Linked DNA regions of Cohaesibacter sp. ES.047. The protein of the gene in region 1 interacts with the protein of each later gene in a pairwise test. Links are inferred from orthologs where the notes say so. Each region holds a gene or a part of one and is shown in the gene's direction. Other genes may lie near its edges.

Region 1 (2,962 bases):
TGTGCGGTTTTTTGCCAAGGCCAATCTTTATGCGGCAGACCTTACGAGTGGTCGATTTTTTACTGGATGGGCGTTGTTTTCGATGCCAATCTGACGACGAAAGCCGATAGGGCCAACGTTCCAACCAGGTTGTGAAATTTTATGCATTCTGCGTGCCAATCCTGTCGGTGAAAATAAAAGCAGGAAACGTGCGGTTTCACCAGTGGAGTATGGTCGAATTATCAGGCATTTTGGGGAAAGCATGTGATGCAAAAATGTGCAAATGATTAATTTGTGAACAATTCTCTCGGTCGGGTATGGCATTGGCTGCCTCGCAATTGGATTGATTGTGCATCTCGGCGCCTGTGACGGGGCGCCTTTTGCATAATTTGAGGGCATTTTGGTCCGGTTTGATGTGGGCGGGGCTTTTTGAGCGAAATGACGCTTCTTTTTGGACTTGCTACCCTCATTTGCTGTGCTTGGTCTGTCTTTGGGGCGACGAAGATCACGAAGCGGGCAGCCTGCATTCTTTGTGTGCATATCGATGTAAATCGGCCTGAATGGATGCGTGGAGATTGTTCTGAGCTCGCGCTGTGGTTAGTCTCAAACCACCTCAAACTCTGCCATGTGGATCAATTTGGCAGCACATCTATAGGAGAGCGAGCTGATGGTTGAAGCGCTGGAGCATGTCGTGGAGATCCTCACGCCCGAGCAAATGGGCAAAGCTGATCAGCTCACAATAGAGAGTGGAACGCCCGGCATCGAGCTGATGCAGGTGGCTGGCAAGGCCGTGGCCGATGCCGCGATCGATCTCTTGGAGGAGAGGACCGGCTCGGGGGCTTCGGGTATGGTCTGCATCCTGTGTGGTCCGGGCAACAATGGCGGCGATGGATTTGTTGCCGCGCAATTGCTCGAGGAAGAAGGCTGGAGTGTCCTTCTGGGCTGCCTGGTTGATGTGGAGGAGCTGTCAGGAGATGCGCGGCTCGCCGCCGATGAGTGGGGCGATGAGGTGTTCTCGATTTCGCCGCGTCTCTGGGAGGACGCCGATCTGGTGATTGATGCCTTGTTCGGTGCCGGTTTGACGCGGCCAATCACTGGCGAGTTGGCCGAGATTGTTGATGCGCTCAACAAGAGCGGCTTGCCGATTCTCTCTGTCGATTTGCCCAGCGGTGTCGATGGGCGCAGTGGTCAGATCGGTGGAGCCGCTGTTCGCGCGGATGGCACGGTGACCTTTTTCCGCAAGAAGCCGGGGCATCTGCTCTATCCGGGTAAGGCCTCTTGCGGTCATGTGGATTGTGTCGATATCGGTATCAAGGACGAGGTTCTCGACGAGAGCGGCTCTTGTGCTTTGGAGAATGCGCCGTCCCTGTGGCTCGACAACTGGCCTGAAGCGCTGAAACCTCTGGCAAGTATCGCGTTGGGGCGGCTGGCTGATCACAAGTTTCATCGCGGGCATTGTCTGGTGCTGTGCGGCGATCAGTTTCACAGTGGGGCTGCGCGACTTGCAGCCCGTTCTGCCTTGCGGGCCGGCGCCGGGTTAGTGACTTTGGCGCCTCCCACCAATGCTGCGGCGCTTGTGGCCTCCTGTGTGACGGCGGTGATGGTCGAGCCTGTTGATGACGCGGATGCGCTTGACGCGGCGCTCGCACGCCGAAGCCATGATGTGATTGTTGCCGGGCCGGCACTCGGTACTGATAGTGGCCGCCGCCAGTTGCTCTATCGTACTCTGGAGAAGGATCTTTCGATTCTGATCGACGCCGATGCCATTAGTTGCCTGTCTGACGGGATCGAGGCGGGTGAGATTTCCCTTGCGATCTTGAAGGACAGCCCTGCCGCGCTTTCAGGCTGTCTCGTCATGACGCCCCATGAAGGTGAGTTTGCGCGGCTGTTTCCTGATCTGTCCCACAGAGTGCGTGAGGACAAGGGGCTGTCAAAGCTCGATTGTGCCTTACTTGCGGCCAAGCGTAGCGGCGCTGTGGTTGTGCTCAAGGGTGCAGACAGCGTGATCGCCAGCCCGGACGGGCAGGCGGTGATCCACAGTCAGGGGATCCCGTATCTGGCGACCGCCGGGAGTGGGGATGTGCTGATTGGCGTTGTCGCTGGCCTGATGGCTCAGGGGATGCCGACCCTTGATGCGGCTTGTGCGGGCGTCTGGCTGCATGGCCGGGCCGGGCGATCCTTTGGGCCGGGTTTGATCGCAGAGGATCTGCCGGAGCTTCTTCCGCAGATCTATGAACAACTGGGAGAGTTGATCCCGTCTGACTTCAATGCCTCTGAATGGCTCGGCATGGACGACTGACAGCACCCGCCAAGTCTGCCTGTTGTGAAAGGTCGATAGCGCAAAAATGGGCAAAATTGCAGAATTTCTTTGGCTTTTGGGGGTAACTTCCCCTGCTGGGACGGGGAATTCTGGATGGAATGTGAATTTTCCTTTGCGCTTTCCAGATCGGGTGTTATAGAGGCTCCGCTCGATTTGCTGGCGCGTTGTGCGCTGCGCTGTGCGGGTGTGGTGGAATTGGTAGACACGCCAGATTTAGGTTCTGGTGGCGCGAGCCGTGGGGGTTCAAGTCCCTCCACCCGTACCATTGGCTTCCTTTTTCCGACTGTTTTGGAAAAGGGGAGGAGATTGGGAGAGGCTGCCGGTATGAATGGCGGCCTGTCTTTGTTGATGCTCATGGCGCTAGCGCATTCGGCAACAGCAATCGAAACGAATTTGGGCTCTTTGAGTGATCGTCTGGTAAGGCACACTTGGTCGAATGCCCTGAACCATAGCGAATACAAGAACGAAAGCAGATTGATATGCAGGTAACTGAAACCCTGTCCGAAGGTCTGAAACGCGAACTGAAAGTCGTCGTTCCTGCCTCTGATCTCGAAGCCAAACTCGTGGCCAAAATCGATGAGATCAAGGGCCAGGTTAAAATCAACGGCTTCCGCCCAGGCAAGGTGCCGGCATCTCATGTTCGTAAACTGCACGGCAAGGCTC
Region 2 (9,757 bases), 290 kb from region 1 along the record:
GCAAGGGAAAAGACAGCAATATGACAAAAAATCAACAGGTGGAAAAGAATAAGCCTGTTTCCTCATGTCATAGCATCAGGTCATCCATCTGCCACGCAAAGAGAAGGGCCCGGTTTGCAGACCAATCAACAATCGGTGGAATCATCTGACTGCGATAATGTCTGTTCCGATATTTGCAGCATCCGTTGAAAAGCAGGAAATTCACCTGACCGGAAACATCAATTGTTCAACAGGGCGGATTGCTGACGTTCGCAGGAAGTTCACGAACGGCAGCATGTGCTGCATGTATAGAGAGGGATCATGGCTTTCAATTTGAAATCCCATAAAGACAAACCAATACCCCTAGATCCGCTCAAGTCCGATCTTTTGGTCTCTGGCCCAAATCTTCCTGTAGTTGGCCCAGCCCAAGTCTGGCATATCCAGTTGGATGGGATCGGAAACCGCGCGCCCGATATCCGACATGCAGGCACCCTTGCTGGAGATGTTGGACAGTTTGGTCACAAACTCACCCATTTCATCGCGGCCCTTCACCTGCACATCAGTGTCGATTCTGGCTTCCGAGCGTTGCTCGGTTGCGTCAAGCGAAGCTTGAATAATGGCAGGGATCTCTTCACGCAAGCTCCGCGCCGTCATGGACATGCTGTTTGTCTTCTCGCTCATTGCACCAGAGAAAGCCAGAGTCCTTTGGGCAATCTGGGCCACCTCTGACATGCCCGTTGACATCATCCCGACCGAGCGGCCGGATTCACTGACAATACGGCCGAAATTTTCGGTGGTCGCGCGTTGCTCTTCCGTAGCCGAGGCAACGGTGGCGGCCATCTCGCTCAGTCCGCGCGTACTCTGGATCAGTTGATCCATGGAGGAGACGGCAGCATTCGTCTTCTGCTGAATGGTTACGACCTGTTCAGAAATCTGCTTGGTCGAATTGTTGGTTTGCTCGGCCAGATCCTTGACTTCCGCAGCAACAACGGCAAAGCCGCGCCCCGCCTCCCCGGCTCTTGCCGCCTCGATCGTCGCATTCAGTGCCAGAAGGTTGGTTTTTTCTGCGATGTCGCTGATGACAGATACAAACTGACCAATGCTGTCGGCGGCCGTTGCCAGCTCGGCAATCGTGCCTTGCGAGGAGGAAGACAAGGAAACGGCCTCCACGGTCAGCTTGTTGGACATATCCGTTTTCTCGGCCACCTCACTGATCGCGGTGAGCAGTTCCTCCGAAAGTTCGACGGCTTCCTGAGACTGCGCATGGGTTTCCTGAGCTTGAGCCAATATTTGCGAAACACTTTTATTGGCCTGCTCCAGAGAATCGCGCATCTCCATCGACTGGCTCCTCACTTCGCCCGCGCTTTCGGCAATCACATCAATGCCTTCCTCGGTCTTGTCTTTAACCTCACTCGCCATGATCGAAAGTATTTTCCGCCGCTCAGAAATACTCTTGCGATCGGCTTCTTCTCGCTCCTCTTCCAGCTGGCGCATATGAATAAGCTTCTTCTTGAAGCGATCAAATGCCCGCGCCAGATCTGCGATCTCGTCATTGCCCTTGACCGAAACGCTGGCGGATAGATCATTCTCCGACAGCTTTTCCAGCCCGGCGACAACTTGGCGCAAGGGTAACGTGACGGTCTTTCGCGTGAGAAAACTAGAGACAGCAACACCGAGTAGCGTCGAAACAATGGCGATAATGATGAGAACATACTCCGTTGTCTTCTCATGCTCTTCTGCCGTGCGTGTTGCCTTGAGGGTGAACCCCTCAATCTGTCGCAGAAGCTCTACCAGTTCCCGATTGAGCTTCTTTTCCTCTTGCTCAATTGTCTGAAGCATTGCGAGGGCTTTGTCGGTGTCGTTGGCATCCGAATAGGCAATGATCTGCGCTGCATGTTTATCGTAGGTACGATGCTCGGCTTCAATCTGCTTGAGTGCCGTTACGACATGCTGAATTTGAGAGCGCGTTTTTTCATCAAAAGTATGCTCGAGCGCTTTTTCGGCAATACGCTCCCCTTGCTGGATTTCCTGCTCGACGAGAGCTGCGTAGTCAGTGAATCTGGTTTCGGCAGCCGACTTCTGGGCCGGAATATCCCCTTCAACCAATCCGTTGAGACGCAGGATCCGCTCAAACATCACGGATTGTTCCAGCTGATGCGTCGTAATCCGACTCAAGACCTCGGTCAACGGAATGTCAGATTCGGCAATTGTCTCGATTTCCTGACCGATCTTGCCCAGCTGCATTACGCTGAACACGGACTGAGCGACGATCACGAGACTCAAGACCATAACGATCGTGATGACCTTTGCGGATACTGAATAGCGCATCTTTTCCTCACGCAATGTTATACTTAGTAAAAAGTAATCGAACTATTGCATGGGATTGTTAATAAACTTCTACTACTTATGCGGGTGTTTTTACTCAACACTACACAATTCCACCCCACTTTACTCGCCCCGAAGAACCGAGAAGCTCAAGCAACGCTTTGTCAATTCAAGCCGATCCTAGCTTTGCTATGGGTTAGAAAGGCAGATCCTCTGAACAGAGTTCCCCTCGCTAGACGAGAATGAGAAAGCTGCTTTGCAACAGCACAACATCCCCACAACAAAAAGCCCCGGCCAGAGGTCTGACCGGGGCTTCGCAATATTCTTTTGATCGAGTGGATTACTCGACGATAGCGCCAACGATACCGGCGCCGACGGTACGGCCACCTTCGCGAATAGCGAAGCGCAGCTTTTCTTCCATGGCGATCGGTACGATCAGCTCGACATTCATGTTCACGTTATCGCCAGGCATAACCATTTCCACGCCCTCATCAAGGGTCACAACACCGGTCACGTCGGTGGTGCGGAAATAGAACTGCGGACGATAGTTGGTGAAGAACGGGGTATGACGACCACCTTCTTCTTTCGTCAGGATGTAGGCTTCTGCCTTGAACTTGGTATGCGGGTTAACTGAACCCGGCTTACAAAGAACCTGACCGCGCTCAACGTCCTCACGCTTGGTACCACGCAGAAGAACACCGACGTTGTCGCCTGCTTCACCGCTGTCCAGCAGCTTGCGGAACATTTCAACACCGGTACAGGTGGTTTTCTGAGTGTCTTTGATGCCGACGATTTCAATCTCGTCACCAACATGCACCTTGCCGCGTTCAACACGACCGGTAACAACCGTACCACGACCAGAGATCGAGAAAACGTCTTCGATCGGCAGCAGGAACGGAAGGTCGACAGGACGTTCCGGGGTCGGGATGTAGTCATCAACCGCAGCCATCAGCTCAGTGATGGAGTTACGGCCGATTTCCGGATCACGGTTTTCAACGGCAGCAAGAGCAGAGCCTTTAACGATGGGGATATCATCGCCAGGGAATTCGTAGCTGTCCAGAAGTTCGCGAACTTCCATTTCAACAAGCTCGAGAAGCTCTTCATCGTCAACCTGGTCAACTTTGTTCAGGTAAACAACAAGCGCAGGAACGCCAACCTGACGGGCAAGCAGGATGTGCTCACGGGTCTGGGGCATCGGGCCATCAGCTGCAGAGCAGACCAGGATAGCGCCGTCCATCTGAGCCGCACCAGTGATCATGTTTTTCACATAGTCAGCGTGGCCCGGGCAGTCGACGTGAGCGTAGTGACGGTTTTCCGTCTCATACTCAACGTGAGCCGTAGAGATCGTGATGCCGCGTGCTTTTTCTTCAGGCGCACCATCAATCTCGTCATAGGCTTTCGCCGTCGCGCCACCAGTTTCCGCAAGGGTCATGGTGATCGCTGCTGTCAGGGTAGTTTTACCATGGTCAACGTGACCAATCGTGCCGATGTTCACATGCGGCTTGTTACGTTCAAACTTTTCCTTAGCCATGGAAACAGCTCTCGTCGTCGGGCCAAACGTCGTTGGCATACTTCTGCGCTAAAAGGCCGCACCTCTTGTGAAAGAAGCCGCAAACCCGGTTCTATACAAAAAGACCGACACGAAAGGACTTTCGGACCAACGAATACGACAAAGGTGTAACAGAAACAATGATGGAGCGGGTGAAGGGAATCGAACCCTCGTCATCAGCTTGGAAGGCTGTTGCTCTACCATTGAGCTACACCCGCGCGAGACGTAAGCGAAGATGGTGGAGGAGGCTGGATTCGAACCAGCGTACGCATAGCGAACGGATTTACAGTCCGTCTCCTTTAACCACTCGGACACTCCTCCAAGCTTCGCGTCCTGTCCCTGCGAACAGGATGGTCTCGAAAAGCCCGCCAAGTCGCGGTCAGTTCGTGAGCGGCTTTATGCAAAACCGCATGGGTGAAGTCAACAGGGATTTTGCAAATTTGTGAGTATCGCAAAATTCCCGTATTGGTCTGGGGATATTTGCAGTCAAATAGGAGCGTTATCAATCGCTAAGCCTGTGATGCCCATGTCATCTGCCGACTCGTTCTACCATAACACCAATATGCGCAGCGCGAACGGCCATCCGCTGATCTTCCTGCATGGCTCTGGACGCTCGGAAACCGATGGCGCTGATTTCCTTGCGCGCCTGTCTCTGCGCGTTGCGGGGATCTTCATTCGAGGCCATCACAGCCAGAGACGAGGCTACTCCTTTATCAGACGAAATGAGGATTTCTCGCTCGATTATGACGAAATCGCCCGTGATGCGGGTGACCTGGCGGATTTCATCAGGGATCTGAAACACCGGAACCCCGACTGGGCAAAGCCCCCTGTACTGATTGGCTATTCGAGCGGCGCGATCATGGCGGCAGCGATTCTCTGGCAGCGACCGTCCCTCATTGCCGGAGCAGCCTTGCTCAGACCCCAATCCCCAAGCATGGTGCGTCCGGAGCCGCTCAACGGCTTGCCTGTGCTTATCCTATCCGGTCTCTGGGATGAAAGACGCGACGCCGATGCCTCCGCCCATCTGGAAGTGCAACTCGAACAGGCGCGCGCAAAGGTCACACACATCACCTTGCGCACTGGCCATGGCGAGGCTGAAGACGGATCGGACTACACCGCAACGAAAAACTGGCTGAAAGAGACATTTTCAATCAGTTGAGCGTCAGGGCCACCCACTCCCGCCCAACGACAAGACAGACCTCATCTGGCTAATCAGACTCGATATGCGCCTTTTCGTCTCCTTTTACTTGCTCTCATCCCCTTTTTGACGGTAAATCCCCTCATGACAAAAAACCGTTCCCAAAAACAGAAGAAGGCCCGGCAGGCCAACGCCGCGGAGACCTCCAACCGCCCAAGCCGCAAAAGCAGCGACGAGACCGTCCGCATTTTCGGCATTCATGCGGTCGCCAGTGCCGTGGCCAACCCGCGCCGCGAGCTGATCCGCCTGCATGCCACGACCAATGCGCAGGCGCGGCTGGTGGACGAGATCCGCAAGCTCAAGGGGGATCCGGCACGCCTTGATGGCCTCGTCGAGCCCGCCTCCCCCAAGGATATCGACAATCTGGCGCGTGATGTGGTGCATCAGGGCGCCCTTCTCGTTGCCCGCAACCTTCCGCCGCTGGATATTTCGGATATCTATGACAGCAAGCTGGTTGTGATTCTCGACCAGATCACTGATCCGCACAACGTCGGCGCAATCATCCGCTCGGCGGTTGCCTTGGGTGCCAAGGCCATCATCATGACCGGCAGGCACAGCCCCGAAGAATCCGGCATTCTGGCCAAGACAGCATCGGGCGGCCTTGACATGATGTCGATGGTTACCGTGCCAAACCTCGCGCGCGCGCTCGATGATCTGGCTGACAATGGCTTTGATGTGATCGGATTTGATTCCGAGGAGAGCGAGCCGTTCGAAACCATCCTCGCAGCGCAAGACATGGATCGCCATCTCGCCCTCGTTTTCGGCTCGGAAGGCAAGGGCCTAAGACGCTTGACCCGCGAGAAATGCACGTCCCTCGCCCGTCTCGACATGCCCGGCCCGATCAAGAGCCTCAACGTCTCCAACTCCGTTGCCATGACGCTTTATGCATATCAGCTCAAACGCAGCGGTGTGATTGGCTAGAATTTCATCGGCCCGAAATAGAAAGAGCCCCTCAAAAAGGGGCTCTAGCGATCATTTCTTCATTCCATAAGAAGCACCCGTCACCGGGCATCAACCGGAACAACAGGCGTCATGCCATTGAAATGGATCCGCTTGGCACGATAGGTGACCGGCGGGCCGTAGGGATCAACGGTCACGCTGATCCGCTCAGGATAGACATAGGCTCCCAGATGCGGATCATAGGTGGCTTCTAGATAGACTTTGCCGCGTGCATCCGGCACTGCATCAACAACATAGACGTCGCTCTCATATACCGGATCCGGGTCCGCATAATATGTGTCATGCATGGGATGAGCGACCGCCAGCGGCGTGGCCATCATGAGCGCAGCGCCCGCAATAAGGCACCGGCCTGACAGTTGTTTTGGCATTCTCATACTGAACTCCCCTTCGTGATCCAAACTCTCTTTGGCAGCACCCTAGCATTTCCTTAACAATTTGTAAAAACACTCAGGCTCGTATCGTTAAGGCGTTTCAAGCCGCGGCAGCACCAAGCCCCTTTGCCATCAGAAAGCCTTCCTCACTCCATAGACCATTTGACTACGCAGCCTGCCGCAGCGACATCTTGACGCAAACGGAAAGTTCGGGTCACAGTCATTAAACAAACACTCGTTCTTTTAAATCAGGGAGGAAACATCGAATGAAAAGAGTATGGCTGATGGCAGCAGCCGCCACCTTGCTCATGGCCAGCCCCACGCTCGCAAACCCGATTTATGGCAACTGGAAAAGCGCTCCCGGGGATGGCGGTGCCTATATCCATGTCAAGATCAGCCCTTGCGGCCCGAAAATTTGCGGCACGATCACCAAAGTTGTCGGCAAGAAGAATTCAAAGATCATCGGCCGGAGCATCATCAAGAACATGAACGACGATGGCGGCGGCAGCTACTCAGGCGGCACGATCTGGGCTCCGGACAAGAAAAAGACCTATGCGTCCAAGATGAAGCTGCGTGGCAACAAGCTCTCGGTCAGTGGCTGCATCGCCGGTGGACTGATCTGCCGCAGCCAGACATGGACGCGCCTGTGAGACGCCTGTGACGCGCCTCTGATGTGCATGTAAGCCGGATATCTCGTACTCAGGATATCCCGACAAGATCGGCGATCGGCTGCGACTGCAGCCGGTGCTCTGCCTGAGCTCTGCCGGTGGTCTGAATGCCTATCCGGCACCAATCAGGCTTTTGAGAATCGGCAGGAAATTCGAAGCAGCAATGCCAACGACGGCCCCGACCCCGATCCGTATCCAGACAGAAGGCAAACTCGACGAGGCAAACCCCAGCACGGCGCAGACAATGGCATAATAAGCGGTTGCGATAATATCCATCCCGGCATCATAGCACCGCTGGCGCATAAAATCACAGGCCAAAGGCCCTGGAGCCAGACCTAAGGCCAAATGATATGGTAAAGTGATACCATGATCGAGCCCCACCCCTACGCGTTCCGCGATGTTACCCTGAATGACCTCGCCCTGCTGAAAGCATGGCAGGAAAGGCCGCATGTCCAAAAATGGTGGGATGCAAATGAACCCTACAGCGAAGCGCAATTGGCCGATCCTCAGGTCGCTCGCTGGATCGTCTCGATCAACAATCGACCATTTGCCTTCATGCAGGATTACACCGTGCATGGATGGGAGAACCATCACTTCGCCCATCTCCCCAAAGGATCACGCGGCATCGATCAATACATCGGAGATCCTAAAATGGTCGGCATTGGCCATGGAACGGCGTTTATTGGAACGAGACTGCAGGCGCTCTTCGACGCGGGCGCCCCGGTGATTGCAACCGATCCACACCCGGAAAACGAACGCGCGATAGCCGTCTACCAAAAGCTGGGTTTCGAGATATCAGGACCGCCACAGGAAACCCAATGGGGGATGATCCTACCAATGCTCGCTAGCCGATAAACCGAACGCGACTACGGGCTGTGTTTTCCGCATGGCAGTCGCCGCATGCGCCGATTGGGAAAGTTCGTGTGGAAAGAGTATTTTTTCCTTTACACGAGCCAGTCTTCCATTTTACTTCTCGCGCCACGGAAATTAAATTTTGAGTGCTCTCACCTAAACATTGAGCCCTATAAGACAGTTTCTGACAGGTGCCAAACCCTAGCTTAAGCATCTGAAAACAAAGAAAAGCCGGTATAGCTCAGTTGGTAGAGCACCTGATTTGTAATCTGATATTATCCCATATATTTCAACATCTTATATGTAAACCCTACTATTAGTGAGCTTATAAACATCAATTACTTACAATCTAATTTGTAAACCAATAATTAAATTTGCTAACTCCAAAATTCACCGCAATTACTCCCATTTTGGCTGCAAAAAACACGCGAGTAGGTCGCACACCAACAAGACCACTGAGATTTGCATGTCATGGCACATGCACTCGCAATGGTGATAATGCAATCACTTCCAACCATCAATACATAGACAAAAATGACAAGTAAGGTGAGGCTATAGGTCTGTTTGTGTTTGATGGACCCATATGAAAAACGAAGACTCACAAGATCCCGCCGACCATTGCGAAAAACTGCTGCTCGAGATCAAAGCCAATCTTGAATTTCGCTGTGAGCCAAATGGTGATCTGATCGTTTACGGTATCATCCCGCTAAAATTGCGCAAGCGCATAAGCACTATCATAGGAATTGCAATTTAGACATTTTTAGTTGCAATTGTCATTAATCACTCTCAATATAACAAACGAATAAGTTGTGTTGAGTAACGACGATGGACTATAAGTGCGCATATGAGCAAGCCCGAGCGGTCCTAGACATGATCGCCGCATCAAGCCAATCCCACCTCGACATCTGTGGAAACACAATATGTTTTATCGAGCTGGCACCCGATCAGGCAGACGTACTTTTTCAGGAGATTTCCTTCTGCGAATGTGACGAGCCGGAGGTGCAGGAATCTACTTGGCAACCAGCAGATACAGCCTCTGAACAAATACAAGTGAATATCCACACAAAAAGCCCGCCAGATCACTCCAGCGGGCCATAGTCAACATCATCTTTTCCCAAGCGGTAACCGCGGATTCTCGCTCCAAGCTTTGGCCATTTTAAGCGCGCCTTCAAGCAGGGCAATGCCTGCAAAGCCGGTTATAAATGCGGCGGATGTGCGAGGATGCTCGATCGCGATGCCTATCGTCCCGAGCAGCTTGACCATCACCGGCTCGGTGATATCGGTCAGATAGGCGGCTGTCATCAGCCCGACAGCCAGAGCACCGATAAAATAGCAGGCCGCCCGAAAGACAACCAGACACCCTTCGCCCTTCAATATCATCCGCCAGCTGACCACGATGGCCCGAGCGAGGGCACCAAAAAAGCCCGGTACAAGATCCGGGCGTGAGCTTTGAGTGAGACCCATAAGCTCCAAAAGCTTATCGGGCATTCAGTCGCGCTCCTCTTCTGGTGGCTTGGACGTTTTGCCGTCACACCACCAGGCGCCCTTGGTCAGGGCGTTTCTGTCCTCGATCAGGCCGCCATTCTTCAGTCGCGCCCCATAGATCACGGCCATGCCCTCTTTATAGAGCTTCATGGCGAGGGATTGCCAGACTACCGGATTCTTTGTGCCCTCGATCGGATAGAGCAGATCGCCAACCACCCGGCCAAAATACTTGCCGCCATGGATTTCGGTTAGAATGACGGGAGCACCCGGATGCAACAGGCCCGCTTGTCGCGGCTCGCCTTGCAGCAGGGCTTTGCACTTCTTGCTCTTGACGGCATCAGTTCCCGCTACAAAAGCGGTCGCGCGACAG

The links.
Region 2: the proteins of CPH65_RS20240 (region 1) and CPH65_RS21685 interact in binary tests that used the Escherichia coli proteins (3 or more experiments, as listed by UniProt). The link is inferred for Cohaesibacter sp. ES.047 from one-to-one orthologs.

The regions. Positions count from the first base shown.
Region 1 is NZ_LT907844.1:4,416,165-4,419,126, reverse strand. It holds CPH65_RS20240 (NAD(P)H-hydrate dehydratase), read left to right. Parts: upstream 1-646; coding sequence 647-2,278; downstream 2,279-2,962. Other genes in the region: tig (trigger factor), read left to right, coding at 2,779-2,962. UniProt on the Escherichia coli protein: Bifunctional enzyme that catalyzes the epimerization of the S- and R-forms of NAD(P)HX and the dehydration of the S-form of NAD(P)HX at the expense of ADP, which is converted to AMP.
Region 2 is NZ_LT907844.1:4,701,615-4,711,371, forward strand. Bases 4,182-7,053 are described here. They hold CPH65_RS21685 (RNA methyltransferase), read left to right. Parts: upstream 4,182-5,135; coding sequence 5,136-5,972; downstream 5,973-7,053. Other genes in these bases: CPH65_RS21680 (alpha/beta hydrolase), read left to right, coding at 4,416-5,012; CPH65_RS21690 (hypothetical protein), read right to left, coding at 6,053-6,385; CPH65_RS21695 (DUF2147 domain-containing protein), read left to right, coding at 6,649-7,032. Outside these bases: CPH65_RS21660 (methyl-accepting chemotaxis protein), read right to left, coding at 343-2,307; tuf (elongation factor Tu), read right to left, coding at 2,645-3,835; CPH65_RS21700 (hypothetical protein), read right to left, coding at 7,162-7,326; CPH65_RS21705 (GNAT family N-acetyltransferase), read left to right, coding at 7,417-7,905; CPH65_RS21715 (hypothetical protein), read right to left, coding at 9,007-9,390; CPH65_RS21720 (hypothetical protein), read right to left, coding at 9,391-9,757. UniProt on the Escherichia coli protein: Specifically methylates the ribose of guanosine 2251 in 23S rRNA.